3 regions of the Pseudomonas sp. SMSB3 genome follow, and region 2 is predicted to be linked to each of the others. Evidence: riboswitches for the same ligand, from Rfam matches in the RefSeq annotation. Region 2 holds a riboswitch; each other region holds the start of a gene.

Region 1 (9,467 bases), on a different contig from region 2:
CCGGTATTCGGCAAAGCGCGCCTCGGCCTGCTCGGTGGTCGGCGCTACGATCAACAACGCCTGGGCGTAGATCAGCACCTCGCCCGGCGCACGGCCGGCGGCGGCAACGGCGCTGCGAATGCCGTCGGCGTAGCGCCGCAGCACGGTGGTCGAGGGGCCGCTGATGAATACGCACTCGGCGTGGCGGGCGGCGAACTGCTGCCCGCGCGGCGAAGCGCCGGCCTGGAACAGTACCGGGGTGCGTTGTGGCGAAGGCTGGCACAGGTGCATGCCCGGTACCTGGAAATGTTCGCCGTGATGAGCGATCGCATGCACTTTGCTGGGCTCGATGTAGCGTCCGGTGTCGCCCTCTAGTTGCACCGCGTCGTCTTCCCAGCTCTTCTCCCAGAGCTTGTACAGCACTTCAAGGTATTCCTCGGCCAGCTCGTAGCGCTGGTCATGCCCCAACTGCCTGGGCAACCCGAGATTGCGCGCCGCGCTGTCCGGGTAACCGGTGACGATATTCCAGCCGACCCGGCCATTGCTCAGGTGATCGAGCGTGGACATGCGCCGGGCGAAGGGATAAGGGTGCTCGTAGGTCAGCGAGAAGGTCACGCCAAACCCCAGGTGTTCGGTCACGGCGGCCATGGCCGGCACCACCAGCAAAGGGTCGTTGACCGGCACTTGCACGCCGCCGCGCAAGGCGGCCTGTGGGCCGCCCTGGTAGACATCGTAGATGCCCATGACGTCGGCGATGAACAGCGCATCGAACAGACCGCGCTCCAGCAGGCGGGCCATGTCGGTCCAATAGTCGAGGCGGTTGAACGCCACGCTGGTATTGCGCGGGTGACGCCACAGCCCCGGTGACTGATGGCTGGCGGCGTTCATGCTGAACGCATTGAAACGGATCGGACGCGGCATCGTCAGCACTCCCGCTCAAGGCAGCACGGATGAGGGGTAGACCGCGTCGGCCACCTGCAGCTTGCGCGGAATCAGACCCAGCCCCTGGAAGGTATCGGCCAGCTTCTGCTGTTCGGCGATGATCTGCGGGGTGATCGCCACCGCATTGTAGTTGCGTCGTTCGCTGGCTACCTCCAGCACACTGGCGCTGATGCCCAGCTGCGGCGCCAGCAATGCCGCGACTTCGCCGGGTTTGGCGTTAGCCCACTGGCTGACCTTGGCCAATTCGCCGAAGAATGTCTTGAGCAGGTCCTTGTGCTGATCGGCAAAGCTGGCGGTCGACAAGTAGAAGGTACGGTTGTTGGACAGGCCGCTGCCATCGCGCAGGTTCTTCAAGCCCGGCTGGCGCTCGGCCGCCGCCAGAAACGGATCCCACAACGTCGCGGCTTGCACGCTGCCGGACTGCAGCGCCGCCACCGCATCGGCGGCATTGTTGACATAGGCCGGGGTGATGTCCTGGTAGCTCAGGCCGGCTTGTTCAAGCGCCACCGCCAGCAGGTACTGGGCATTCCAGCCGCGACCGGTGGCCACCCGCTGGCCCTTGAGCGACTGGACACTGCTGAGTTGGTCCTGCTCACGCACGACTAAACCGATGCCGCGCGGATAGGGTTGTTCAGCGGCGAGGTAGACCACCGGTTTACCGGCCGCCTGGGCGAACACCGATGGCGCATCGGCGGCGTGCCCCAGGTCGATGGCGCCGGTACTCAGTGCTTCGAGCAATTGCGGGCCAGCAGCGAACTCATGCCAACTCACCTGCACGCCCTTTGGCGCCAGGGCTTTCTCCAGGGCGCCGCTGCTTTTCAGAATGTTGATGCTGTTGAATTTCTGGTAGCCGATGCGCAGTGTCTTGGCTTGCTCGGCCAGTGCCGAGGCGCTTGGCAAGAGGCTGGCGGCGAGGCTAAAGAAGAGGCCGCCGAGCAACACTCGGCGCAGGGAAGAAAAGGGCATGGTGCAGGTTCCTCGAGATGGGCAACGGTGACCCAAGCGTAAGGAGGCTGCAGGGGCCTTTCAATTCGTTAATTCCATTTGGTTAGATTGTTTTGTTCTTTTTATATCATTTTGTGTTTGTGTCGTATGATGACGAAATTTTCACATGCTCTTGCTAGCATTCGCGCCAGTTTCAAGGAGCCCAACCATGTCGATTCTCCACTGGCGCAGCACGCGCATCGTTCTCATTGTCACCGCGGGCCTGTTGTGCGCCACCCTCGGGTTTTTCGCCTGGCAATCGTTCTACCCCGTTCAGGCAGCCGATGGCTGGAACGTCAGTGTGTTGCACCGCGATGTGGCCAAGGCCGCCTCGCTGCTGCCCCAAGCCGATGGCAGTCTGCTGGTCAGCCGCGAACTGGATGATGGCAAAGGCAGCATCCTGAAGATCACCGCCAACGGTCAGCGCCAGGTGCTGATCGACAGTTTGTCCAAGCCCGACGGCATGACCGCCGCGCTTGGCGGCTGGGTATTCAGCCAGGAAGGCGGGAGCGCACCGGTCAGCCTGTCGCGCAACGGCACAGTCACTGACCTGTTTCACGGCGAGAGCGTCCAGGGGCTGTGGAACGACGGCGACCACCTCTATGCCATCGAAGATCGCAAAGGTAATGGCCGTCTGATGCGCTACGATTGGGCGAGCGGGGAGGTTGAGGTATTGCGTTCCGGCCTGACCGAGACCGAGGGCCTGGCGCGCTGCGATGGCGGCCACCTGCTTTACACCGAAAAAGGCACCGGTGTGGTCCGGGCACTTTCCGAAGACGGCAATGACCCTGTCGTGGTCGGCGGCTTGAGTCATCCGACATTCCTGATGTGTGACCAGCGCGGCTTGTGGATCAGCGAAGACAACACGCACCGCGCACGCCTGCTGCGGGTCGACCCGGACGGCACCCAGCACACCGTGTTGACCTTCCTCAAGGCGCCGCAGTCGATCGTCGCCGACGGCCACGGCGGCTACTTGCTTGCTGAAGGCGGCCGCGACCGGGTATTGCAACTGACGCCCCCTGACCAGCCGACCGACGCGCAGCGCTGAGCCGAGCGTCTAGCCCGCAAGCGCCTGGCGGACGATGTCGGCGCCCTTGACCAGTGCCTCCAGCTTGCCCCTGGCCACCTGCCGGGGCAGCGGTGCCATGCCGCAGTTGGTACAGGGGTACAGCTTGTCGGCATCGACGAATGCCAGCGCCTTGCGCAAGGTGTCGGCGACTTCCTCAGGCGTTTCAATGGCATGGTTGGCGACATCGATGGCGCCAACCATGACCTTCTTGCCGCGGATCAACTCGAGCAGCTCCATGGGCACCCGCGCGTTGTGGCACTCCAGCGAAATGATGTCGATGGCCGATGTCTGCAGTTTGGGAAACGCCTGTTCGTACTGCCGCCATTCAGACCCCAGGGTCTTTTTCCAGTCAGTATTGGCCTTGATCCCGTAGCCGTAACAAATGTGCACCGCTGTTTCGCAGCGCAGGCCTTGCGCAGCGCGTTCCAGTGTGGCGATGCCCCAGTCGTTGACCTCATCGAAGAACACATTGAAGGCCGGCTCATCGAACTGAATGATGTCCACCCCCGCAGCTTCCAATTCACGGGCTTCCTCATTGAGGATCTCGGCAAATGCCCAGGCCAGCTTTTCGCGGCTTTTGTAGTGGCTGTCGTACAGCGTGTCGATCATCGTCATGGGGCCGGGCAGTGCCCACTTGATCGGCTGGCCGGTCAGTTGTCGCAGACGCTTGGCGTCCTCGACGAACACCGGTCGTTGCCGCGCCACGCTGCTGACCACCGTAGGCACACTGGCGTCATAGCGATCGCGGATTCTCACGGTCGCGCGCCGGTCGAAATCGACCCCATGCAGATGTTCGATGAAGGTCGTGACGAAGTGTTGGCGGGTCTGCTCGCCGTCACTGACGATATCCAGCCCGGCCTGTTGCTGATCCAGCAGGGCCAGGCGCAACGCGTCATGTTTGCCGTCATCCAGTGCCTGGCCCTGCAACTGCCAGGGTGCCCACAAGGTTTCAGGGGTCGCCAGCCAGGCAGGCTTGGGCAGGCTGCCGGCCGTGGAGGTAGGAAGCAATGTGTTCATGGAAAGTAGCCTTGTTGAAGTGCCTGAGTCAGGCAGCGTGACGGGCGAGCCACTGCTGCAGCAGTGCCTGGTGAGGTTTGATGAAGTGCGCTTCGGCGAAGCGTCCTTGTTCGACGGCCAGGCGCGCGCGTTCGGCGCGGTCGTAGACGATGCGCGTCAAGGAGTGGTCCGCATGCTGCAAACTGGGCTGGAACACCGCGCCCGCCGCTGCGTTGGCGTTGTAGATCTCCGGGCGGTAAATCTTCTGGAAGGTGTCCATGGTGCTGATGGTGCTGATCAGCTCGAGGTTGCTGTAGTCGTTGAGCAGATCGCCGGCGAAATAGAAGGCTAGCGGCGCGACGCAGCCGGTGGGCATGAAGTAACGAACCTGCAACCCCATGTGAGCGAAGTACTGGTCGGTCAGGGAGTGGGCATCCTGGCGGTATTCGACGCCCAGTACCGGGTGGTGATTGTCGGTGCGTCGATAAGTCTTGCTGGTTGAAACGCTCAAGCAAATGACCGGTGATTTGGCGAACTGCTCACGATAGGCCGCCGAGTTGACGAACTGCTTGAACAGTTGCCCGTGCAGCACGCCGAAGTTTTCCGGTGCGCTGAAGTTAGGCCGTTGCTCATTATGCTGCGCCAACAAGACACTGAAGTCGTAATCACGCACATAAGATGAGAAGTTATTGCCGAGCATGCCAGCAGTGCGCGTCTGGGTATGCCGATCGATAATCGTCGTTTGCAGTATCTCGATCAGCGGCAGGGGCGCAGCAGCACTGTTCGAATCCAACTGCACAGCGCCGGAAACAATCTCGAGCTCAAGCGCGAAGCGCTCTGCCTTGGGGTTATCCCAGCACGCCAGGGCGTTGAAACGGTGGTTGATCATGGCCAGCGTATTGCGTAGATTTTCTTGCCGGTGCTCGCCCCGCGCCAAGTTGGCGAAGTTGGTGGTAATGCGCGTGGTGTCGGCCGGCCGGTAGTGTTCATCGAACGCTACGCGACTGAGCGTGAAATCAAAGGCTGGGCTGTTCATGACAAGTTCCGCGAATCCTTACGGGCTCAATAAAGTGAGTTGTAGTGTAGGGGCGGCCGCTGTCACTTAATACTGAATTGATTTCACTGCTACTTCGATGATGTTCATGACGGCGCATCGTTGGCGTCAACGGCTGCGCCGTACTGTTTGCGCGATTATTTGAGCGCTTGCAGCTGATGTTGCAGGCGTGATGCAGCCCGAGCCGGCAGGTCTGCTGGCAATGCCGGGGCTTTCGCTTGCGCAGCGCCTACCTGAATGAGCATGACCATGCCCATTCCCAGGTGAGGGATGCACTGGATGCCGTACAGTCCCGGCACCGCGAACCTGTGCACGAAGGGTTGGCTGATCTGGCTCTTGAACGGCTCGGCACCGGCCGGTAGCAGCGATGGCATGCTGGCTGCGTTGTGGCTGCTGTGGGTGGGCACGAAGCGCACGCTGTCACCCGGCGCAATGCGCAGATGGTCGGGTTCAAAAACCATGGCTCCACCAGCCCCACGGTTGAGCATCTTCACCTCGAAGGTTGCGCCGAGGGCAGCGGTGGCAGCGCTGGCCGCCGCGAGCAGTACCAGCACTGCGCCTGTGGTACGGCCGTTCATTGACCGCCCTCACCGCTGGCAAATGCCGTCGACAGGGTTTCCAGGCCGCGGAACAAGCGAATCCCGGCCTGCATCGCATCGGCGTCGAGAATCACGATGCGCCCATTCTTCACCGCCTCCATCTGCCGGGTGACCGGGTCGTTGCGCAAGAATTCCAGCTTCTTGTGATAATCGTCGGCGGGGAAGCGTCGGCGGTCCATGCGCGCGATGATGATCCAGGTTGGATTGGCCTTGGCCAGCGTTTCCCAGCCCACGGTCGGCCACTCTTCGTGGGATTGCACGACGTTGCGCACGCCAAGGGTTTGCAGCATGAAATCGGCCACGCCTTGGCGACCGGCGACGTACGGATCGATCTCAAGATCCGCGCTGGAGAACCAGAACATCGCCGAGGTGTGCGACAGGTCCTTGCCGGCCACATGCTGCTTGGCGCGCTCCAGCCGCCTGCGCAGGTCGTTGTTCAAGGCTTCGCCACGGTCTTGTACGTCGAAGATCGCGGCTAGCTCGCTGACGCTTTTATAGACCGTGTCGATGCGAAACGGCTGCAGGCGAGTGCCGTCTGCGCCGACCAGGTTATCCTTGCCTTCGCAGTCGGAAGGCAGCAGGTAAGTGGGGATGTTCAGCTCGCTGAACTGCTCGCGGGTACCGACCACACCCTGGGGCCCGACCATCCATTCGAACTGCACCGTCACCAGTTGCGGACGCTTGTTGACCACTGCCTCGAAACTGGGATCGTTGTCGGCCAGGCGCTCGACCTGCTGATCCTGCGCCTTGAATTCAGGCAACACATTGTTGAACCACAATGAAGTGCCGGCCACCTTGCTGCCCAGGCCCAAGGCGTAGAGCATCTCGGTACCGGCCTGGCCGATGGTCACTGCGCGTTGCGGCGCCTGGCCGAAGGTCTGCGCTACGCCACAATTCTCCACCGTAAGTGGGTAGTGCGTGGCTTGGGCATGGGCCAGCGCGGGGGCGCTGATGGCGGCGAGCAACAGGTACAGGCGGGGCAACATGGGCGATCTCCTATCGAGCGGTGCGCGGCAGGCACGCAGGACAGGCATCGCCAGGCCCCATGGACACATGGAACAGAACCCCAGGCAGGGCAGAGGATGGCCATCCCGGACACCCCGCCGGTTGGTGATATGTGCCGGCAGGTCTCCTGACTGATGCGTCATGGCCCGGCTCCTGCCTTCCCGGAATTCATCCAGTGGCGTTGATGGAGCAGGCTCGGCACCTACAGTTGCGGGGGCAGTTCCGTTTGGCTCACCGGGGGCGAACGACGGATTCCCTATTAATTCCGTGATGGAAACCGGCGAGCGGCATCCTAGAGCATCGAGCCGCCCAGGGAAAGGGCGTGCAAGCCCTTTATGCCAGCGGCTCTGCCTCGGTGCCGGCCTGGCTGGTCTGATCATCGAGCTTCAACCGGTCAGCCTTGCTGATGTACCTGGGCTTGTTGCTCTTGGGCGCGAGCTTTGCATTGGCTTTCTTCTGGTGGGCTTTGAGCAGCTGTTTGAGTTTCTTCTGGCGGTTCATCTTCCGGCTCGCTGTGCAACAGGTGCGCGCATTGTACCCGGGCCTGATGCGCAGCCGGGTTTATTAATTAATGAAATGAGTTCATGTCAGTTGGGATAAAACACCATAAATCATCATTTAGGGAATGAATAAACTGAGTGTCCCTCTGTCGGAGCCCTTCAATGTCTGTTTATGAAACATCCGCCCAAGTGAGTACTACCTCCCGGGCTGCAGGCGTCAGCATCTTGATTCTGGCGTTTTCCGCATTCCTGATCGTCACCACCGAGTTCCTGATCGTCGGGTTGCTCCCGGCGTTGGCCCGGGATCTTGGTATTTCCATCGCGCTTGCCGGGCAGTTGGTGACGCTGTTCGCGTTCACAGTGATGATTTTCGGCCCACCGCTGACGGCGATGCTGTCGCACCTGGATCGCAAGAAGCTGTTCATTGGCATCCTGTTGCTGTTCGCCGCATCCAATGCCGTGGCCGCCGCATCGAACAGCTTCTGGCTATTGGCGCTGGCGCGCGTGGTGCCTGCCTTGGCGCTGCCGGTGTTCTGGGGCACTGCCAGTGAAACCGCCGGGCAATTGGCCGGGGCGCAGCGCGCCGGGCGGGCGGTTTCGCGGGTGTACCTGGGAATTTCTGCAGCCATGTTGCTGGGCATACCACTGGGCACCGTCGCGGCCAGTGCCGTTGGCTGGCGCGGTGCATTCTGGCTGCTGGCAGGGCTGTCGCTGATCATGGCCGTGGCCATGTGGGTGTACATGCCCACGGTTGCGCGCACGGCCAAGGTGGACCTGCTCAAGCAGGCGCAGATCTTCAAGCAACCCGTGTTTCTCGGCAACGTGCTGCTGTCGGTGCTGGTGTTCAGCGCGATGTTCATCGCCTACACCTACCTGGCTGATATCCTCGAGCGGGTCGCGGGGGTGGCGCCGCAACAAGTAGGCTGGTGGATGATGGGCTTTGGCGCCATCGGCCTGGTCGGCAATTGGATTGGCGGCAAGGCGGTGGATCGTTCGCCGATCAACGCCACCATCGGTTTCCTGGCCCTGCTGGGGTTGGGCATGGCTGCCACGGTGGCCCTGGCTGGCAGCGGCTGGCTGTTCTGCGTGGCGCTTGGCCTGTGGGGGATTGCCAACACGGCGCTGTATCCGGTGAGCCAAGTGCGGGTCATGCAGTCGGTCAGTCAGGCGCAGGCATTGGCAGGCACGACCAATGTATCGGCGGCCAATGCCGGTATCGGCATCGGCGCGATCGTTGGCGGCATGACAGTCGCCAATCTGGGCGTTGCCTGGCTCGGCTACGTGGCCGCCGCCGTGGCCGCCCTGGCGCTGCTGTTGGCCGTGCTGGTGCGCAGGCTCAAGCCCGGCCGCTAGGGCAGGGCACCAGGCTGGCTACCGTGCGGCGCCAGCCTGGGTAGCAGGTAGTCGAGCAGCGCTCGCACCTTGGGCAGGTTCTCACGGCTTTTCAGCCACACCAGGTGCATGGGCAGGCCATCGGTGGCCAGCTCCGGCAGCACCTCGACCAGGGTGCCCTGATCGATGTGCCGCTGGGTCAGCCAGGTTGGCAGCTGGCCGATGCCATGCCCGGCGAGCACCGCCGCCACTTCGCCTTCGCCATCGCCTACGGCAATACGCGTCTGCAGCGTGCGCCGTTCCATCTCGCCGGGCTGGCGACCCTTGAAGAACCACGGGGTGACCTGGCCATCGCCATGGCCGTAGCCAACACAGTGGTGCTGGTCCAGATCCCGCGCGGTGCGTGGCCATCCGTGCTGCGCGAGGTAGGCGGGTGAGGCGCAGAAGATCAGGCGTTGCGCGCCAAAGTACTGATGACCCAGCGCTGCCGACCAGGTATCCGGCCCACCGATGCGCACGACGATATCGATACCCTCGTGGACCGGGTCGATGAACCGGTCAGAGAACGAGATGTGCGGTTGCAGCAGCGGATGCTGGTGGATGAACGCCAGCACCAGCGGCAGCACGTGCAGGCGACCATAGGACGCGGGCAGGTCCAGGCGAACCTTGCCATGGGGCTCGTCGCCCTGGGCACCAAGGGCATGCTCGACCTGCTCCAGGTCTGCCAGCACCGAGGTACAGGTGCGGTAGAAGGTGACGCCCGCTTCGGTCAGCGCCAGGGTCCGCGTGGTGCGGTTGAACAGCCGTACACCCAGGCGCTGCTCGAGGCGCGCCATGCTCTTGCTGACCGCAGAGCCGGTCAGGTTCAGCCGGTCGGCCGCTGCGGTGAAACTACCAAGATCGGCCACGGCGACGAACACGTCGAGCCCTTTGAGCCGTTCAGACGAAAACATCACCCAGTTCCTTGAGTATCATCAAAGCCGTTTTATTCGCACGATGGGGTGCAA
Region 2 (9,467 bases):
TCTGCACCTGCTCGAGCCCTGCCCAGCGCAGCAACGCAGCGCACGACTCGGTGCCCTCGAACAGGCCATGCAGGTAGGTGGCGAGGATCTGCCCGTCGGCGCTGCGCGCGCCATCGCAGCGGCCATCGGCAAGCTGCACGGCCGGATGCTCCAGCGCCGGGCCACGGGTGACGCCCGCGTGAATCTCGTAGCCGGCTACCGGCGCCGCTTCCAGGCTCAGGGTTCCAGTAACGTTGCGCAGCTGCTTGTCGGCCTCGAGCAGCGTGACGTAGTCGAACAAGCCCAAGCCAGGGCTGGAACCGGCGCTGCCCTCGAGGCCCAGCGGGTCGTGCACTTCACGGCCGAGCATCTGCAGGCCGCCACAGATGCCGATCAACTTGCCGCCGTAGCGCAAGTGGCGGGCGATGGCCTTGTCCCAGCCGCGGGCACGCAGCTGTGCCAGATCGCCGCGTACGCTTTTCGAGCCTGGCAGGATGATCAGGTCGGCGGCGGGAATGGGCTGGCCGGGCCCGATGAATTGCAGATCGACCTGCGGATGCAGGCGCAGCGGGTCGAAGTCGGTATGGTTGCTGATGCGCGGCAGCACCGGCACGATGACCTTGAGCACCTGCTCCTGCTTGGCCGCCTGGCGCGTGTCGATGCCATCCTCGGCCTCCAGGTGCAGGTCGCTGACATAGGGCAGCACGCCCAGCACCGGTTTGCCGGTGCGCTGTTCGAGCCAGTCCAGACCCGGCTGCAGCAGGGCGATGTCACCGCGAAAACGGTTGATGACGAAACCTGCGATCCGCGCCTGCTCGCTCGCCGAGAGCAGTTCCAGGGTGCCGACCAGGTGAGCGAAGACACCGCCACGGTTGATGTCGGCGATGAGGATCACCGGGCAGTCCACGGCTTCGGCGAAGCCCATGTTGGCAATGTCACCAGCGCGCAGGTTGATCTCGGCCGGCGAGCCAGCGCCTTCGACCATCACCACCGGGTAGGCGGCGCTCAGCCGCTGGTGCGAAGCCAGCACCGCTTGCATGGCGATGGCTTTGTAGTCGTGATAGGCCACCGCGTTCATGCTGGTGACCGCACGACCATGGATGATCACCTGGGCGCCGGTATCGCTGTTGGGTTTGAGCAGCACCGGGTTCATATCGGTATGCGCGGCCAAGCGGCAGGCCTCGGCCTGCACCGCCTGGGCCCGGCCGATCTCGCCACCGTCGGCCGTCACCGCGCTGTTGAGCGCCATGTTCTGCGGCTTGAACGGCACCACGCCGACGCCCTGGCGCAACAGCCAGCGACACAGGGCGGTGACCAGCGTGCTCTTGCCGGCATCGGAGGTGGTGCCTTGCACCATGAGCGTGGTCATGCCATTTCCTCTTGATAGTCGCTCAGCGCTTGGGCCAGGCGCTGCTGCTCGGCGGCAGTGGCGGGCAGGCCAAAGCGCAGCGCGGCGGGCTGTTCGAACAGGCGCACGAGGATGCCGCGGCGCGCCAGAAAGTCATGCAGGTACGCGGCGCGTTCGCTGCGCACATACTGGAACAGGTCGCAGCCACCGTCAGGCGCCAGGCCGCTGCGCTGCAACGTGGCGGCCAGGTGCGCAGCGGCCACGGCGCAGCGCTCGCGCTGGGCAGCATGCGCCGCGTGGTCGGCGAAGCAGGTTTGCGCCACCCAGCGCGCCGGGCCGCTGACCGTCCACGGCCCCAGCAACTCGGCCAGGCGCTGCAGCAAACCGGGCTCGGCTACCACGCAGCCCAAGCGCAGGCCGGCCAGGCCAAAGAACTTGCCGAACGAGCGCAGCACGATCAGCCCCGGACGCTCGGCACAGTCAGCGACGCTGCACGTCGGCGAGTTGTCCATGAACGCTTCGTCCACCAGCAGCCAGCCGCCGCGTGCGGCCAGGCGCGCGTGCCAGGCGAGCAAGCGTTCGCGAGCGATACGTTGGCCGGTGGGGTTGTTGGGGTTGACCAGCACCAGCACATCGAGCTGGTCCAGGTGCGCCTCGACCTGGTCTTCGCTGAGTTCGATCAGGTCATGGCCGGCCCGCCGCCAAGCGTGGGGATGCTCGGCGTAACAAGGCCACAGCACCCCTACCCGCCCAGGCGCGCGCAGGGTCGGCAAAGCCTGGATCGCCGCCTGCGAGCCGGCCACCGGCAACAGTTGGTTGACCCCGTAATAGTGCCGAGCGGCCTGTTCCAGGCCGTCATCGGTTTCCGGCAGGCGCGCCCAGGCCTGCAGCGGTATCGGCGGAATCGGATAGGGCCAGGGGGCAATGCCGCTGGACAGGTCGAGCCACTCCTCGCGGGCAATGCCATAGTGCTGGATTGCCCGCAGCAGGCGACCACCGTGCTCAAGCATCGAGGTATGCCCCCAGGCAGATCAGCAACAGCCACAGCCATACACCGCGCTGCACCAGGTGCCAGCCGCTGGCGATGGACTGGGCATCGGCCACCGGCCCCTCACCCAGGCGCGGACGCTCGTGCAGCTCGCCGTGGTAGACCGCCGGGCCACCCAGCTCGACCCCCAGCGCACCGGCACCGGCGGCCATGACCGGGCCGGCGTTGGGGCTGTCCCACAGCGGCGCCTGCCGGCGCCAGCAGGACAAGGCCAGGCGCGTCTTGCCGAGCACGGCGTAGGTCAGTGCCACCAAACGCGCAGGGATGTAGTTGAGCAGGTCGTCGATCCGCGCCGCGCACCAGCCGAAGCGCTCGAAACGCTCGTTGCGGTAGCCCCACATGGCATCCAGGGTGTTGCTCAGGCGGTACAAGACCACGCCTGGCGCCCCGGCCACCACGAACCAGAACAACGCGGCGAATACCGCATCGCTGCCGTTCTCGAGCACCGACTCGGTGGCCGCGCGGGCCACGGCCGGCGCATCCAGCTCGTCGGTTTCGCGGCTGACCAGATAGCTCACCCGTTGCCGGGCCTGGGCCAGATCACCCTGGCGCAGGGCATCGCCGACCGGCATCACGTGCTCACCAAGGCTGCGCAGGCCGAGGGCGCAATACAACGCCAGCACATCGACCAGCCAACCGATCAGCGGCAGCCAGGACAGGATCAGTGCCAGCAGGGTCAGCGGCACCACGGCCAGGAACCAGGCGCTCACCCCATGGCTGCGCCAACCGCGCCCGGCGGCGTTCAAACGGCGCTCCAACGCCGATGCCAGGTTACCGAAGCCGACCAACGGGTGGCGCCGCTTCGGCTCGCCCAGCAGTGCATCCAGGGCGACCCCGGCCACGGTCAGCAAAGCTACGCTCATGGGCGTTCTCCCCAATGGTTTTCATACAGCATGTCACTCAACGGCCGCTGCTCGGCCCAGTTTTCCTCGACCAGCATAGGCTGCGCATAAAATGCCTCGACCGGCCCCAGACACAGCACGGCCACCGGCTTGGCCCCCGCCGGCATGCCCAGCAGCGAGGCCAGGGCCTGGGGGTCGAACAGCGACACCCAGCCCAGCCCCAGCCCCTCGGCACGCGCCGCCAACCACAGGTTCTGGATCGCGCAGGCAAGTGAAGCCAGGTCCATTTCGGGCAAGGTGCGACGGCCGAAGATGTGCGCCTCGCGGTTGTCCATCAAGGCGGCGACCAACACCTCGGCGCACTGCTCGATGCCCTCGACCTTGAGTTTCATGAATTCATCGGAGCGCTCGCCCAGCGCCTGGGCGGTGCGCACGCGTTCCTGCTCCACCAGTACCTGGATGCGCCCGCGCAGTGCCGGCTGGCTGATCCGAATGAAGCGCCAGGGCTGCATCAAGCCGACGCTTGGCGCCTGATGTGCGGCGGTCAGCAACCGCCCCAGCAGCTCGGGCGGCACCGTGCCGCCAGCGAAGTGGCGCATGTCTCGGCGCTCGCCAATGGCCCGGTAGATCGCAGCGCGCTCGGCGGCGCTGTAGGCGTGGTCAGTCATGGCCGCAGCAGCGCCGCCGTCGCATCAGGGTTGGAGGGGAAATAGAAGTGCACGTAAGAGGCGGTCAACCGGCCCAGGCGATAGACCGCTTCGTTGCCGCGCCCGCCATTGGGGCTCAGGCCGCGGGCAATCGGTTGCAGGACCGTGCTGGTCAGCGAATGGTGATAGGTGTGGCCGCGCAGCGTACCCTCGGGCAGCTCCACCGCTTGCAGGGCCAAGGCTGCCAGGCGCTTCTGCATGGTCGCTTCTCCGCCCAGCAGACCGAGCAGCTCGGCGCGCTCGCCGGCCACGTCGGTCAGGGCGTCGAGCAGATACAGCATGCCACCGCACTCGGCCAGCAACGGCTTGCCCTTGGCGTGGTGGGCGCGAATCGCCGCGAGCATCGGCGCGTTGGCGGCCAGGGCGTGGTGATGCAGCTCCGGGTAGCCACCTGGCAGGTACAGCGCGTCGACAGTCGGCAGCGCCTGGTCGTGCAGCGGTGAGAAGAACGCCAGCTGGGCGCCCAGCTCACGCAACAGGTCGAGGTTGGCGCCATAGAGGAAGGCGAAAGCCTCATCGCGCGCCACGCCGATGCGCACACCGGCAAGCGATGGGGCGGGCGTGTGCAGCGCCGGCGCGGCAAAGCTCACCGCGGGTGGCAAGGCGGCGTCGCAGCTGTCGCCCAGCGCTTGCGCCGCAGCGTCCAGGCGGGCATCCAGGTCGTTGAGTTCGCTGGCCTGCACCAGGCCCAGATGGCGGCTGGGCAGCTCGATGCCGCGCTCGCGCGACAGGCCACCGTACCAGCGCAGGCCCTCGGTCAGGCTGCCCTCGAGCAATTGCGCATGGCGCAGGCTCCCGACGCGGTTGGCCAGCACCCCGGCAAACGGCAGGTCCGCCTGGTAACGCGCCAGGCCCAAGGCCAACGCGCCAAACGTCTGGGCCATGGCGGTGCCGTCGATCACTGCCAGCACCGGCACGCCGAAATGGCGCGCCAGATCGGCACTGGACGGCGTACCGTCGAACAGGCCCATTACCCCTTCGATCAGGATCAGATCGGCGTCTTGCGCCGCTTCCCATAGAAGGCGACGACTTTCCTCGGCACCGATCATCCACAGGTCGAGCTGGTACACCGGCGCGCCGCTGGCGCGTTCGAGGATCATCGGGTCGAGGAAGTCAGGGCCACACTTGAACACCCGCACCTTGCGACCAAGGTTACGGTGCAACCGCGCCAGGGCGGCGGTGACCGTGGTCTTGCCCTGGCCGGAAGCCGGTGCCGCGATCAGCACGGCCGGGCAGCTGCGCGCGTCTCTCACAGCTCGACGCCCTTCTGTGCACGGATCCCGGCCTGGAAGGCGTGCTTGAGCATGCCCATTTCAGTGACGGTGTCGGCCAGTTCGATCATTTCTGCCTTGGCCGCACGGCCCGTGACGATCACGTGCTGCATCGGCGGCCGCGCCTGGATGTCACTGAGCACCTGATCGAGATCGAGGTAGCCATGCTTGAGGGCGATATTAAGCTCGTCGAGCACCACGAACTGCACGCTCGGGTCTTGCAGCAGTTGCCGGGACACCGCCCAGGCCGCCTCGGCGGCGGCGATGTCACGCTGGCGATCCTGGGTTTCCCAGGTGAAGCCTTCGCCCATCACGTGATAGCGCACCTGCTCGGGGAAACGCCGGAAGAACAGCTCCTCGCCGGTGCTGTTACGGCCCTTGATGAACTGCACCACGCCGCATTGCATGCCATGGCCCAGGGCGCGGGCGAGCATGCCGAACGCCGAGCTGCTCTTGCCCTTGCCGTTGCCGGTCAGCACCAGCAGCAGCCCGCATTCATTCGGGGAGTTGGCGATGCGCTCGTCGATGACGGCCTTCTTGCGCTGCATGCGCGCCAAGTGGCGTTCGTCGCGTTCGGGGGTTTCGCTCATGGGGTTCTCCGCAGGCTGGCGCCACGCATCGAAGGTGGGGCGACAGATAGTAGGCAGGCATACGGAGAACGCGCAGATGCCGCAGCGCTTGGCCACGGTGCACCGCGCATCACCCTCCGTGATGCCGTTGGCAGTATCAGGCCGGTCTCCGGGCTCGTGAGCGGGCCTTCAACCCTGGCCTGCGCGCCTTCCCGGGCTTGCACCCAGTGGCCTTGCGCGACCGCTACTCACCTACCGTTGCGGGGGCAGCGCCGGAATCGCGCCTGCTGGCGCACACCGGCTTCCCAGTTTCACCCTGCCCAGTCGACGCTGGCAGGGCACCTGAAACACGCCGCGAAGGTTAGAGGGTTGCACCGGGAGCGTCAATCGCAGCGCAAGCTTGCCTGGGCCGACCAAGCCAAGCGCGCTGAACCTTGGCAAGGTGGGCAGGCTCAGATGGTCATACCCCATCGACGAGGGCTGCGATGATGAAGCGCACCGTGATGCTGTTGCCCTGGGCCTTGCTCGCAAGCCTGGGTGGTTGCGCCGATACCGCGCGCTTGAGCGTCGATGCCGGCAGCGGCCCCTCCCCGCAACTGCCGCCGCCACAGCGCAGCCTGATTCCCACCGTCAATATCGCCCCCGCCAGCGCCTGGCCGGACGGCGTCACGCCCAAGGCCGCAGCCGGCACCCAGGTGCTGGCGTTTGCCGCCAAACTCGATCACCCGCGTTGGCTTTATGTATTGCCCAATGGCGATGTACTGGTCGCCGAGACCAACGCCCCGCCCAAGCCCGAAGACGGCAAGGGCATCCGTGGCTGGTTCATGAAGCGGGCGATGGCGCGTGCCGGCGCCGCCGTGCCGAGTGCCAACCGTATTACCCTGCTGCGCGACGCCGACCATGATGGTGTGGCAGAAATACGCCATACCTTCATCGAGGGGCTCAATTCACCCTTCGGCATGGTGCTGGTCGGCAATGCGCTGTATGTGGCCGAAACCGACCAGCTCACCCGCTTCGACTATCGTCCTGGCGTGGATCAGCTCACCGAGCCGGGGCGCAAGGTCACCGACCTTCCTGGGGGCCCGCTCAACCACCACTGGACCAAGAACGTCATTGCCAGCCCAGACGGCAGCAAGCTCTACGTGACCGTGGGTTCCAACAGCAATGTTGGCGAGAATGGCCTGGAGCACGAGCAAGGCCGCGCCGCCATCTGGCAGATCGACCCCGCCAGCGGCCGGCACCGGTTGTTCGCCACGGGCCTGCGCAACCCCAACGGGCTGGCCTGGCAACCCGACAGTGGGGCGCTGTGGACGGCCGTCAACGAGCGTGACGAGATCGGTAGCGACCTGGTGCCGGATTACATCACTTCGGTCAAGGACGGCGCGTTCTATGGCTGGCCTTACAGTTATTACGGCCAGCATGTGGATGCGCGGGTGTCACCGCCCAATCCTCAGCAGGTGGCCAGGGCCGTGGCGCCCGACTATGCCGTCGGTCCGCACACCGCGTCGTTGGGGCTGACGTTCATCGAGCCGGGTGTTCTGCCAGCGCCCTTCGAGCGCGGGGCGCTGGTTGGCCAGCATGGGTCTTGGAACCGCAAGCCACACAGCGGCTATAAAGTGATTTTCGTGCCATTTGACGGCAGCGGCAAACCAGCGGGCGAACCCATCGACCTGCTGACCGGCTTTCTCGATTCGCAAGGCAAGGCGCAAGGCCGACCGGTCGGGGTGGTCAGCGACCAGCGTGGCGGCGTGCTGGTCGCCGATGATGTCGGCAACACGATCTGGCGGGTCAGCAAGGTGCCTTGAGCGCTGGGCCAAGGCCCCGCTCGCTCAGGGGTTTTGTGCCAAATGGCCTTGGCTAATGACGCGCTTGGCCTGCAGGTAGGCTTTGGCCCAGTAGCTGTTGGACAGGTAGTCCAGGCGCACCGTGCCGCCGCTTGAGGGCGCGTGCACGAAGCGGCCCTCACCCACGTAGATCCCCGCGTGACTGACCTGCGAACCACCACCGGTGGCGAAGAACACCAGGTCGCCGGACTGCAGGGCATTGATGTTCACCGTTGGCGCGCGCATCACGATCATCTCGCGTGTCGAGCGCGGCAGGCTGATGCCGGCAGCGTCGCGGTAGACATAGCCAATCAGGCCGCTGCAATCGAACCCGGAATCCGGGGTATTGCCGCCCCAGCGATAGGGCGTGCCGACCAGGCCAATGGCACGGATGAGCACGTCATCGGCCAACGGCGAGCCTTCGGGCTGGGTGTAGGTGATGGTTGGCTGCACCACCGGGGCGGGCGCCGGGGCATGGCTGGAGCAGGCAGCCAGCAATGCCGCCAGGGAAATGAATGCGAAGCGCGCCATTTTCTTCATGGCCAGAACGTCCTGTCTGAGACCGCACGGCAGCAGCGGAAAAAGTGTTGAGAAATTAGATTAGCCGCTTTCTGTAAATGCGCACGGCGGCGAGCTTTTTTGAGCTACGCCGCCGTGGAAGAGTTCAGCATCGATCGATCAATTGCGCGCGATATTGGTGCTCGGCGCCATGGCCAAGGCGCGCTTGGCTTCGATGAAGGTCTTGCTCCAGTAACGATCACCGAGGTTATCGATGCGCACGCCACCGCTGCGGCGGCTGCTGGAGTGGATGAACTGGTTGTCACCCAGGTAGATGCCGGCGTGACTCACGCGGCCGCGACCATTGGTGCTGAAGAACAGCAGATCGCCTGGCTTGAGCTTGTTGCGCGCAACTTTCGGGGCATCGACGTTGATCATTTCGCGAGTCGAGCGCGGCAAATTCATGCCGGCTTCTTCGCGGAACAGGTAGCCGATGAAACCGCTGCAGTCGAAGCCGGACGCCTCGGAGGTGCCGCCGAAGCGGTAGCGGGTGCCGATCAGCGACATGCCGCGCTCGAGGATGCTGTCCGCCAGCACCGGCAGCTGATAAGGCTTGCTGCTGGAGAATGCCTGCAGGTCATCTTCGCTGGCCTGCTCTTCTTCGCCGAACACCGCCGATGGCGAAGCCTTGGCCTTGCTGACTGATTGCGAGACAACCGGGGTGTAATCCTGGGGCTGGGAAACCGGGCCTTGAGCCGCGCAGCCAAAAAGCAGGGTTACGAGTGCGAGTGGCACGAGGGGTGCGAAGCGCTTGAGCATGAGCACGACCGTGTCTGTAGTCCTTTGGAAGGGGGAGACTATGCCCTCTATCATGGCCATTTGCAAATTTTATCGAAAAAGATGTGACTTTTTCGTTTTGCCCTGTAAAGCCCGTGTTTCCGGGCCTTACCAGCCGAGGGTTTCCTTCAGGAAAGGGATCGTCAACTTGCGTTGAGCCTGCAGCGAGGCCTGATCGAGCCGTTCGAGCAGATCGAACAGCGCGCTCATGCTGCGGGTACCGCGGGTGAGGATGAAATGGCCGACTTCATCGGTCAGGTGCAGACCACGGCGCGAGGCCCGCAATTGCAGGGCGCGCAGTTTGTCTTCGTCGGACAGCCCGCGCATCTGGAAGACCAGGGCGAGGGTTAGCCGCGACTTGAGGTCGGGCAGCTTGATGGGGAGTTCACGCGGTGAAGCCGAAGCGGCCAGCAGCAGGCGCCGACCGCTGTCGCGCAGACGATTGAACAAGTGGAACATCGCCTCTTCCCAGTCTGCCTTGCCGGCGATCACGTGCAGATCGTCGATGCAGACCAGTTCATATTGCGCCAGGTAATCGAGCAACT
Region 3 (9,467 bases), on a different contig from region 2:
GAATACAGTCTCCATGACAGTAAGACAAATGACTAACGAGCGCTTCGAGGCGAACCTCGGCGAAAAAGTTCGGTTAAATTCACGATAAATTCACGAAATTTTCATTAGCTGCCCAGCGGCGCGCCGCTGGGTCGGAGGTTTCGTGCTTGATCAAGCTAGGAAAGGGCTACCAACAATGAAACAAAAGTTATAAGATAACGTTTCATTTGACATCAATTCCTGCCTGCGACCCACTTCCATGACCAGCGCCTCAGCGACTCCCACCCTGCTCCACCAGCGCCTGCAAAGCATCGACGCCCTGCGCGGACTGGTGATCGTGTTCATGTTGCTCGATCACGTACGCGAAACCTTCTTCCTGCATCGCCAGGTTGGCGACCCGATGGCGATAGATGCCACCGACCCCACGCTGTTTTTCAGCCGCACGCTGGCGCACCTGTGCGCTCCGGTGTTCGTCCTGCTGACCGGGCTGTCGGCCTGGTTGTACGGCGAGAAGTACCAGGGCCGCAGCGATGTCTCGGCGTTTCTGTTCAAGCGCGGGCTGTTCCTGGTGGTGCTGGAATTTACCTTGGTGAATTTTGCCTGGACGTTCCAGCTGCCACCGAGCGTGGTGTACATGCAGGTGATCTGGGCCATTGGCGTCAGCATGATCGCGTTGTCAGTGCTGGTGTGGCTGCCGCGCACGGCATTGCTGGTGCTCGGCGCGCTGATCATCGCCGGGCATAACCTGCTCGACGGCGTGCATTTCGGCTTGGATTCGGCCATGCATGTGCCATGGGCGATCCTGCATGACCGCGGCTGGTTGCAGGTTTCCGAAGGCCTGCGCCTACGCACCTCCTACCCAGTGTTGCCGTGGATCGGCGTAATCGCCCTGGGTTACGCCCTTGGCCCATGGTTCGCCCGGGGCAGCCAGCCGGCCCAGCGCCAGCATCGGCTGTTGCTGGCCGGGTTGCTGGCGTTGTGCGGTTTCGTCGCACTGCGCCTGTACAACGGCTACGGCGAAGCGCCCTGGAGCGGCTACCCGAGCATCACGCAAACGCTGATGAGCTTTTTCAATATCACCAAATACCCGCCATCGCTGCTGTTCCTGGCACTCACCCTGGGTTGCGGCCTGCTGCTGCTGCGTGGTTTCGAGCGCGCGGGCGCGGCGCGCTGGATCAGCGTGCTGGCGGTGTTCGGCGCCGCACCGATGTTCTTCTACTTGCTGCACCTGTACGTGCTCAAACTGCTGTACCTGGCGTGCGTGGCGCTGTTTGGCCTCAATCAAGGTGCCTATTTCGGCTTTGAGGGCATTGGCGCGGTCTGGTTGGCAGCAGTCGCGCTAGCGGCCGCGCTATACCTGCCGGTGCGCTGGTTCGCCCAGCTCAAGGGCCGTCGCCGCGACATCGCCTGGCTCAAGTACTTCTGATTTAGCGTTTTGCCCCGGCGAGCGGATGGTCTACCATGCGGCCGCCGGTTTCCATCACGGAATCAAAAGGGAATCCCAGGCCCGCCCCAGGCGCGCCAATCGGAACTGCCCCCGCAACTGTAGGTGCCGAGCCTGCTCCATCGATGCCACTGGGTCTATTGCCCTGGGAAGGCCGGAGCCGGGCGAGGACGCACCAGTCAGGAGACCTGCCGGCCTACATTCACCAACCGGCGGGGTGTCCGGGATGGTCATCGGTGTGCCGCTGCGCCAGCAGCGGCGTGGCGATGCCTGTCCGTGCGTTCCTCCCCAGAACTGCCCGATAGGAGATCGCCCGAACATGTCTTCGCAACTCGCCCCCGTTCCAGCGGCGCGCCCATGAGAGCGCTGCTCTACAGCCTGCTTGCCGTGCTGGCGTTACTGGCGGCCGTGCTGGCCGGCACCGCCATTGGCGAAACCCGACTGGCGCCCAGCGTGGTTTACCAGGTGCTGGCCAATCACCTGTGGCAGGCCGGTTACCCGGTCGACCCCATTGATGCCGGGATCGTCTGGAACTACCGCCTGACCCGTTCGCTGGTGGCCGCAGCCTGTGGCGCGGGCCTGGCGATCTGCGGGGTGATTCTGCAGGCGCTCTTGCGCAATCCGTTGGCCGAACCTTACTTGCTGGGTTTGTCGGCCGGGGCCTCGACGGGCGCGGTGCTGGTCGGCCTGCTGGGCCTGGGCAGCTTCGCCCTGAGCATGTCAGGCGGCGCCTTCATCGGGGCCCTGGCGGCCTTCGCCCTGGTACTGGTCCTGGCGCGCGCCGCCGGCTCTGGTGCCAACAACGCGCAGGTGATCCTTGCCGGTATCGCCGGCTCGCAGTTGTTCAACGCCCTTACCGCCTTTCTCATCACCAAGTCGGCCACTGCCGAGCAGGCCCGGGGCATTCTGTTCTGGCTGCTGGGCAACCTCAGCGGGGTGCGCTGGCCATCGGTGTGGTTGGCGCTGCCAGTGGCAGTGCTGGGCTTGCTGGTGTGCCTGTGGCATCGCCGGGCGCTGGACGCCTTTACCTTCGGCAGTGACTCGGCAGCCTCGCTAGGCATTGCCGTGCGCCGCACGCAATTGCTGTTGATCAGCTGCGCAGCGCTGGTCACGGCGGTGATGGTGTCGATCGTCGGCGCCATCGGCTTCGTCGGCCTGGTCATTCCGCATGCCCTGCGGCTGTTGCTCGGCCCCGGCCATAACCGTCTGCTGCCCGCCAGTGCACTGGGCGGGGCGTTGTTTCTGATCGCCGCCGACAGCCTGTCGCGTACGTTGATCCCTGGCCAGGTGATCCCGGTGGGCGTGGTCACGGCGCTGCTCGGCGCGCCGGTGTTCGCCCTGATCCTGATCAGCCGCCGGGGGTGCCCATGACCGTCATGCAGCACCTGCAACCTGCACCACTGGCCTGTCGCGGCTTGAGCCTGCAACTGGCCGGCAATAGCGTGCTGTGCAACGTCGAGCTGAGCCTGATGCCCGGGGAAACCCTGGCCATCGTCGGCCCCAATGGCTCGGGCAAGTCGTCGTTGCTGAAACTGCTGGCCGGCTTGCGCAGCCCCAGTGCTGGCAGCATCCAGCTGCTCGGCCAGTCCCTGGCAGGCCTGCCGCGCCGGCGCGTGGCGCAGGCCCTGGCGCTGGTCGAGCAGCACGCCGACACCCTCGATGCGATCAGCGTTTACGATGCCGTCGCGTTGGGCCGCACGCCGTGGTTATCGGCCCTGGCGCCGTTCTCACGGGAAGACCGCGCCATCGTCGAGCAAGCCCTGCTTGACCTGGATGCCGAGCACCTACGAGCCCGTCTGTGGAGCTCGCTGTCCGGCGGCGAGCGCCAGCGCGTGCACATCGCCCGCGCCCTGGCCCAGCGCCCCCAGGTGCTGTTGCTCGATGAGCCGACCAACCATCTGGACATCCAACATCAGCTGAGCCTGCTGCAACAGGTACAGGCACTGGCAGTGACCACGCTGGTGGCGCTGCACGATCTGAACCAAGCGCTGACCTGCGACCGCGTCGCCGTGCTCGACAAAGGCCACCTGGTCGCGCTCGGTACGCCGCACCAGGTGCTGACGCCCGAGCGCCTGCTGAGCACGTTCGGTGTGCATGCCCATTATCTGACCGACCCGTACGACGGCGCGCGCATCCTGCGTTTCCGCGCCCCCTGAACAGGAACCCCACACCATGCCGTTGCGCCCCGCCCTCTTGCTGTTAGCCGTTCCACTCAGTGGCCTGGCGCCACTGGCCTGCGCGGACTCAGCGCAGTCACAGAGCAATGGACTGGTAGAAGACAGCAGCTGGAGCCTGTTGAACCGTACGGTGTTCGACCAGCGCGACTACCGCCATGGTGGCCGCAATGGCAGCGCGCGCAACGCCTACAAACCGCGCAGCGAGCGCAACGGCATGGCCGAGGAATGGGGTTACGGGCTGATGGGCACGCTGCAGTCCGGCTTCACCCAGGGGCTGATCGGGGTAGGCGTCGATGCCCACGCCTACCTTGGCCTGCGTCTGGACAGCGGTGGCGGGCGCGCTGGCAAGGCACGGCTGTTGGCATTGGATAACGAAGGGCATCCCAAGCGTGAATACAGCCGCGCGGGCGCGGCGTTGAAATTGCGCCTGTCCAACACGGTGCTGTCCTACGGCGAACAACGGATCAAGACACCGGTGTTCAGTTCATCTGATAGCCGTCTGCTGCCAGAAACCTTTACCGGGGTATTTCTCACCAGCAACGAAGTCGACAAACTCAAGCTGGTCGCCGGCCATTTCACCGAAAATACCGACCGTAACGCTTCCAGCCACGACCAGGGGTTCGTGGTGAACTATTCCGACGCTCGCCAAGGCGACAGCTTCGATCTCGCCGGCCTGGCCTGGAGCCCGAGCGCGGCGTTCAGCGCCAGCCTGTACAGCTCGCGCTATGCCGACACCTGGAATCAGCACTACCTGGGCAGCACCTTCAGCCACGCCCTGGACGAGACGCAGAGCCTGAGCCTGGACCTGAATCTGTATCGCACCACCGACACCGGCAAGGCGCTGTCCGGACGCATCGACAACACCACCTGGAGCCTGATCTCACGCTATACCCATGGGCCTCACGGGTTCAGCCTGGGGTGGCAGCAGGTCGATGGCAACACGCCGTTCGATTACGCGTCGCGCGGGGCGATCTACCTGGGCAACGCCGTGCAGTTGTCCGACTTCAATGCGCCGAACGAGAAATCCTGGCAAGCTCGCTACGACCTCGACATGGGCGGCTACGGCGTGCCGGGGCTGAGCCTGAGCGCCCTGTACGTACGCGGTTTCGCCATCGACGGCAGCCATGTCGATCCTGCTGGCGGCTACGCCTACTTGGGTTATGGCAAGGGTGGCAAGCACTGGGAGCGCGACTTCGAAGCCCGCTATGTGGTGCAAAGCGGCAAGGCCAAGGGCACCACGTTCTCGCTGCGCCACAACCTGCACCGGGGCAACACGGCGCAGGCGGAGCTGGATTCGGACCAGCTGCGCCTGGCCGTGGAATGGCCGCTGTCAGGCGCTTTCTGACAGCCCCCAGGCTTGACGCTCATGCTCGGTAAGCGTGGACAGCACGTCGATCAAGGCGTTGTGCAGCTCTGCGCTGACATTCTGATGCACCCGGTAGTTGCTCAGCAGATAGCGTTTCACCGTCTTCGGCCAGCTGCCGTCCTGGTGCGCCGCCAGGATGATGCCCTTGGCATCCTGGTAGCTGGCGGACGGCCTGACCTTGGTCAGCAGTTTTTCGAAATCGACATAGGTCCATTCGTCCCTGCGGCTCTCGAACGCGTCGAGCAGGTCGAGTTTGTACAGCGCAAGATGTGCCATGGGCAGCTTTCCTCCGTCATCGTGAAAACTGCGACGGTAAGCAAATCGTCCGGCCAATGAAATGAACATGACGGCTACGCAGCATGCCCCTGGGTAGGATATTTCCTAGGGCAACAACAGCTGGTGCATGTGCGTGGTGCGCCATATCGGGTCATCCTCGACATCGACCACGGTGAAGCCCTGGCGCTCCCAGAACACAATGGCCCCCGGCAGGAACGGATGGGTATGCAAGTACAGGCATTCGACCGACGCGGCCCGGGCATGCTCGCGCAGCGCCGTGACCAATGCCGCTGCCAGGCCATGGCGACGGTATTCGGGCAGGACGAACAGGCGCACCACCTCGACCACGCGGCGGCCGCGGTAATCCAATTGGGCAAAGCGGTGGTCGTAGGGGCGATAGCCGATACCTGCGATCAAGCGCCCGCGATCGCGCGCTTCGAGGAAACAGCCCGCGCCGTCCAGGTAGGTCTGGGCGAAATGGGCCAGGTCCTCTGGCAAGGGCGAATCGGCTAGCGGCGCAAACAGCGCGCGACGGGCAGCGTCGATGAACGCCACGACTTCATCGACGTCATCGCGGCTGGGGGGTTGGATGGTCCAGTGAGGCATGGCCGACGCACCTGCTATGAATGGCCGCTTTTTCTACTGCACAGGCAAGCTGCTGGCAAGCCGACACCGCTATAATCACGACCTTCTGAAGCACGCGCCCAAGGCCCCCCATGCCCCGCATTCCGATGTTGCTGCTCCCTTTGCTGCTGACTGCCGCCCTCGCCGGCTGCGAGCAGAAGCCCAGCCGCGAGCAACAGATTCTCGCCAACCTGCCCTTGCAGGAGGCGTACGAGCACAATATCCAGCGCATGGCCGCGCTGCTCACCCGCACCCACCCTCAACTCGATCAGGCCACCATTGACGCGGTGCTGCGCAAGCACCTGACGGTCGAAGACCAGCGTCAGGACCTGTTCAAGCTGTACAGCGAAAAGAACTTCAGCGATGCCGAGTTCGCCACCATCGTGGCTGCCACCCACGATCCGGCCAAGGCCAAGGCGCTGGAGCAGACCGAGCAAGGCCAGCAACTGAGCGACAAGCTCACCGCGCTGATGCGCGAAAGCGCACGCGATACGCAGGTCCAGGCGAAGGCCGAGCAACGCATGCAGCAGGTCGAGGACGAATTGCAGGCTCTGGAGCGACCGCAGCCCTGAGCGGACCGGAGGCGATCAGCGTCGCCAGGCAACGGTTTGCAGTGATCGATTTGCCCGCTGCCCGGTCCAAGCCACATCGTTCACCTGGAGACTGACCATGGCCCGCCTGGGTTTCGCCTGTATGTACCGCCACCCCCAGCGCAGCCTTGAGGTCAAGGCGCTGGAGGCCTTCGAGCGCACGTTCAATCCGCGCACCACGACCCTGCGCTGGGTATCCGGCGCCACTCAGGAGGCAGCCCGGGCCAAGCTGCTGGAACTGGTACAACACAACCTCGACGCGCAACTGCGGCTGCTGGCCTATGTTGCCGATTTGCCGCCGATGTTGCGCATGCTGCGCCTGAGCAGCGACCTGCTGCCGCTCTACAGCCACCCCAGCGCCACCGCGTTGTACCAGGACAGCGCGTTCCAGGCCTTGATGGCCGAGCGCTTCGCCGCCATCGGTGCCCTGGCCCGCGAGCGCGACATCCGCCTGTCGTTTCACCCCGGCCAATACTGCGTGCTCGGCTCGGACCGCCCCGAGGTGGTGGAAAACAGCCTGGCCGAGTTCGAATACCACGCCGACATGATCCGCATGATGGGCTACGGCCAGCGTTTTCAGGACTTCAAGTGCAACATCCACATCGCGGGACGCCTGGGCGCCGAGGGTGTGCGCCACGTATGGCCGCGGCTGTCGCAAGTGGCACGCAACGTGATCACCTTCGAGAATGACGAAAAAACCTACGGCGTGGACGACTGCCTGGGCCTGGCCGACCTCGCCCCGGTGGTGCTGGACATCCATCACTGCTGGATCCACGAAGGCGACTACATCGACCCCGCCGACCCGCGCGTGGCGCGCATCATCGACAGCTGGCGCGGCGTGCGCCCGACCATGCATTACTCTCAGCCGCCGGAGCACCTGCAAGCGCTCGGCTTCAGCGCCGAGCGCAAATTGACCATCCCTGCCTTGCTCGAACAGGTCAACAAACGCGATCTGTATGCCCACAGTGCGCAGATGTGGAACGACTGGACCAACCGGTACGCGCTGCAGTTTCTCGAGCGCTTCGACATCATGTTCGAGGCCAAGGACAAGAACCTCGCCACGCTGGACTTCTACCACCGCTATCTGCAGTCACCGAGCTGAGCGCGACGACTATCCGGGCGCGCCTGCCAGTGGTAGATTCGCCGCCATGAAGATCACCCGGCACACCCGCATACTGACGGCCTGGACGCTCTATGCGAGCGTTCTGTTCAGCCTGTTGCTGTGCGGCCTGCACCACGGCCAGATGGGCGGCTTGCGCCTGGCCGGCCTGGAAGGTGGTTTCTGCTCGATCAACAGTGAGCACGGCGTGGCCATCGACCTCGATGGCGCCGGCGGCGACCAGCATCTGGCCCAGCTCGACTGCCCGGTGTGTTCCTCGTTTGCCCTGGCAGTGCCGCTGAGCCAAGGTGCATGGGCCTACGCCATGCTACGCGCGCCGGGCACCACGCCCATCGTGGTGCGCAGCTGGGCGCAGCCTCCGCCGCGTCACCAACGCCCCGCCCTTACACCCCGCGCGCCACCCTCGCCTCTTTACGCACGTATTGCCCTTATCGCCTGACCTCATGATGGGCGCGCCTGTTCGCGCGCCTGCGGTCAGCCATGATTCTTGCGTGGAAGAAACTTCAGCATGCTGCACAAAACCTCCTTGGTGCTTTTGATGGGCACCTGCACATTTGCCTGCGCGCACGACCTTGCCGTCGAACTCGACGCCACCCGCATCGATGCCGAGCGTGAGGCAGCCACTGGCGTACAATTGGACGAACCGATCCGCACCGGCTCGCGACTGGGCCTGAGCGCGCGCGAGACGCCTGCGTCGGTGAGCGTTGCCGACCGACGCCTGATCGAGGCCCGCGATGCCAACGACAGCCAGGACGTGATCAACGCCATGACTGGCATCAACGCCTCGGCCAACCCCGGCTATGGCGGCTTCGTCAGCTACCGCGGCTTTACCCAGAATCAGGTCACCCAACTGTTCAACGGCATCAACCTGGGTTACAGCAGCGCCACCCGGCCAGTGGACGCCTGGATGCTCGACCGGGTCGAGCTGCTGGGCGGGCCGTCCTCGTTCCTGCATGGCGCAGGCGCGGTGGGCGGGTCGATCAACTACATCACCAAGAGCGCCACGCGCGACCAGCAGACCGTCGATGCCCGCGTGCGCTACGCAAGCTTCGATGAACGTGAGCTGGCCGTGGGCGTCAACCAGGCGTTGGCCAGCGACCCGGCCGTTGCCCAGCATTTCATGCGCCTGGATTTCAGCCGCAGCCAAGGCAACGGCTATGTCGATCGCAATGCGCGCAAGACCGACAGCCTGGCGTTGTCGCTGCTCAGCGACCTTTCGCCCAACCTCACGCACACCCTGGCGATCGAATATCAGCAAGACCGTGAGGATAGCCCCTACTGGGGCGCTCCGATCTTGCCGGGGCACAGCGCCATGAAGATCGACAAGCATCGGCGCTTCGAGAACTACAACGTCGCCGACGGACGCTACGAGCAACGGGTGCGCTGGCTGCGCTCGATGTTGGACTACCAGGTCGATGGCGCCACGACTGTGCACAACACCTTGTACCACTACAGCGCCCAGCGTGATTACCGCAACGTCGAGCGCTACAGCTACACACAGGCTGGCAACGTACTGCGCGCCAGCCCTTACCTGCAACGTCATCAGCATAGCGTGCTGGGGGATCGCCTGGAGCTGCGCCATGACCAGCAACTGCTGGGCCTGGCCAGCCAGTGGGCGCTGGGCCTGGACTATTCGCACATGCGCCAGAGCGTCTACCCCACCGCCGGCAATTGGAGCGATGAAGTCGATCCCGAGCAGTTCGACCCTGGCAGCTTCTACACCATCGCCGGGGTCGACAGGGGCCTGACCAAGCAGCGCCGGCATGTTACCGACAACCGTGCGGCGTTCGCCGAAAACCGCCTGCAACTGAGCGAGCGGCTGGCCTTGCTGACGGCCTTGCGTTATGACTACCTGGACATGCACGTGCGCAACTACGGCGCGGTCAGCGCA

The links. Region 2 has a riboswitch for cobalamin ahead of cobO (cob(I)yrinic acid a,c-diamide adenosyltransferase). Riboswitches for the same ligand answer to the same signal wherever they lie in the genome.
Region 1: another riboswitch for cobalamin. It lies ahead of ACLEJW_RS03530 (ABC transporter substrate-binding protein); the one in region 2 lies ahead of cobO (cob(I)yrinic acid a,c-diamide adenosyltransferase).
Region 3: another riboswitch for cobalamin. It lies ahead of ACLEJW_RS04605 (FecCD family ABC transporter permease); the one in region 2 lies ahead of cobO (cob(I)yrinic acid a,c-diamide adenosyltransferase).

What each region holds. Positions count from the first base shown of each region.
Region 1 covers NZ_JBKGGV010000002.1:51,128-60,594, reverse strand. Annotated here, with positions in the region: gene ACLEJW_RS03560 (LLM class flavin-dependent oxidoreductase) at 1-900, opposite strand, end outside; gene ACLEJW_RS03555 (aliphatic sulfonate ABC transporter substrate-binding protein) at 916-1,887, opposite strand; gene ACLEJW_RS03550 (hypothetical protein) at 2,075-2,953, shown strand; gene ACLEJW_RS03545 (methionine synthase) at 2,963-3,991, opposite strand; gene ACLEJW_RS03540 (DUF1852 domain-containing protein) at 4,020-5,006, opposite strand; gene ACLEJW_RS03535 (pseudoazurin) at 5,162-5,602, opposite strand; gene ACLEJW_RS03530 (ABC transporter substrate-binding protein) at 5,599-6,609, opposite strand; cobalamin riboswitch at 6,729-6,925, opposite strand; gene ACLEJW_RS03525 (DUF2986 domain-containing protein) at 6,962-7,129, opposite strand; gene ACLEJW_RS03520 (MFS transporter) at 7,291-8,481, shown strand; gene ACLEJW_RS03515 (LysR family transcriptional regulator) at 8,478-9,413, opposite strand.
Region 2 covers NZ_JBKGGV010000017.1:59,483-68,949, reverse strand. Annotated here, with positions in the region: gene ACLEJW_RS21500 (cobyric acid synthase) at 1-1,348, opposite strand, end outside; gene cobD (threonine-phosphate decarboxylase CobD) at 1,345-2,337, opposite strand; gene cbiB (adenosylcobinamide-phosphate synthase CbiB) at 2,330-3,238, opposite strand; gene bluB (5,6-dimethylbenzimidazole synthase) at 3,235-3,885, opposite strand; gene ACLEJW_RS21480 (cobyrinate a,c-diamide synthase) at 3,882-5,177, opposite strand; gene cobO (cob(I)yrinic acid a,c-diamide adenosyltransferase) at 5,174-5,785, opposite strand; cobalamin riboswitch at 5,908-6,125, opposite strand; gene ACLEJW_RS21470 (PQQ-dependent sugar dehydrogenase) at 6,253-7,569, shown strand; gene ACLEJW_RS21465 (C40 family peptidase) at 7,594-8,127, opposite strand; gene ACLEJW_RS21460 (C40 family peptidase) at 8,266-8,904, opposite strand; gene hda (DnaA regulatory inactivator Hda) at 9,031-9,467, opposite strand, start outside.
Region 3 covers NZ_JBKGGV010000002.1:287,804-297,270, forward strand. Annotated here, with positions in the region: gene ACLEJW_RS04600 (DUF1624 domain-containing protein) at 239-1,405, shown strand; cobalamin riboswitch at 1,434-1,633, shown strand; gene ACLEJW_RS04605 (FecCD family ABC transporter permease) at 1,781-2,794, shown strand; gene ACLEJW_RS04610 (ABC transporter ATP-binding protein) at 2,791-3,579, shown strand; gene ACLEJW_RS04615 (OprD family porin) at 3,596-4,945, shown strand; gene ACLEJW_RS04620 (hypothetical protein) at 4,931-5,242, opposite strand; gene ACLEJW_RS04625 (GNAT family N-acetyltransferase) at 5,348-5,848, opposite strand; gene ACLEJW_RS04630 (hypothetical protein) at 5,959-6,438, shown strand; gene uvsE (UV DNA damage repair endonuclease UvsE) at 6,536-7,558, shown strand; gene ACLEJW_RS04640 (DUF2946 family protein) at 7,605-8,015, shown strand; gene ACLEJW_RS04645 (TonB-dependent receptor) at 8,085-9,467, shown strand, end outside.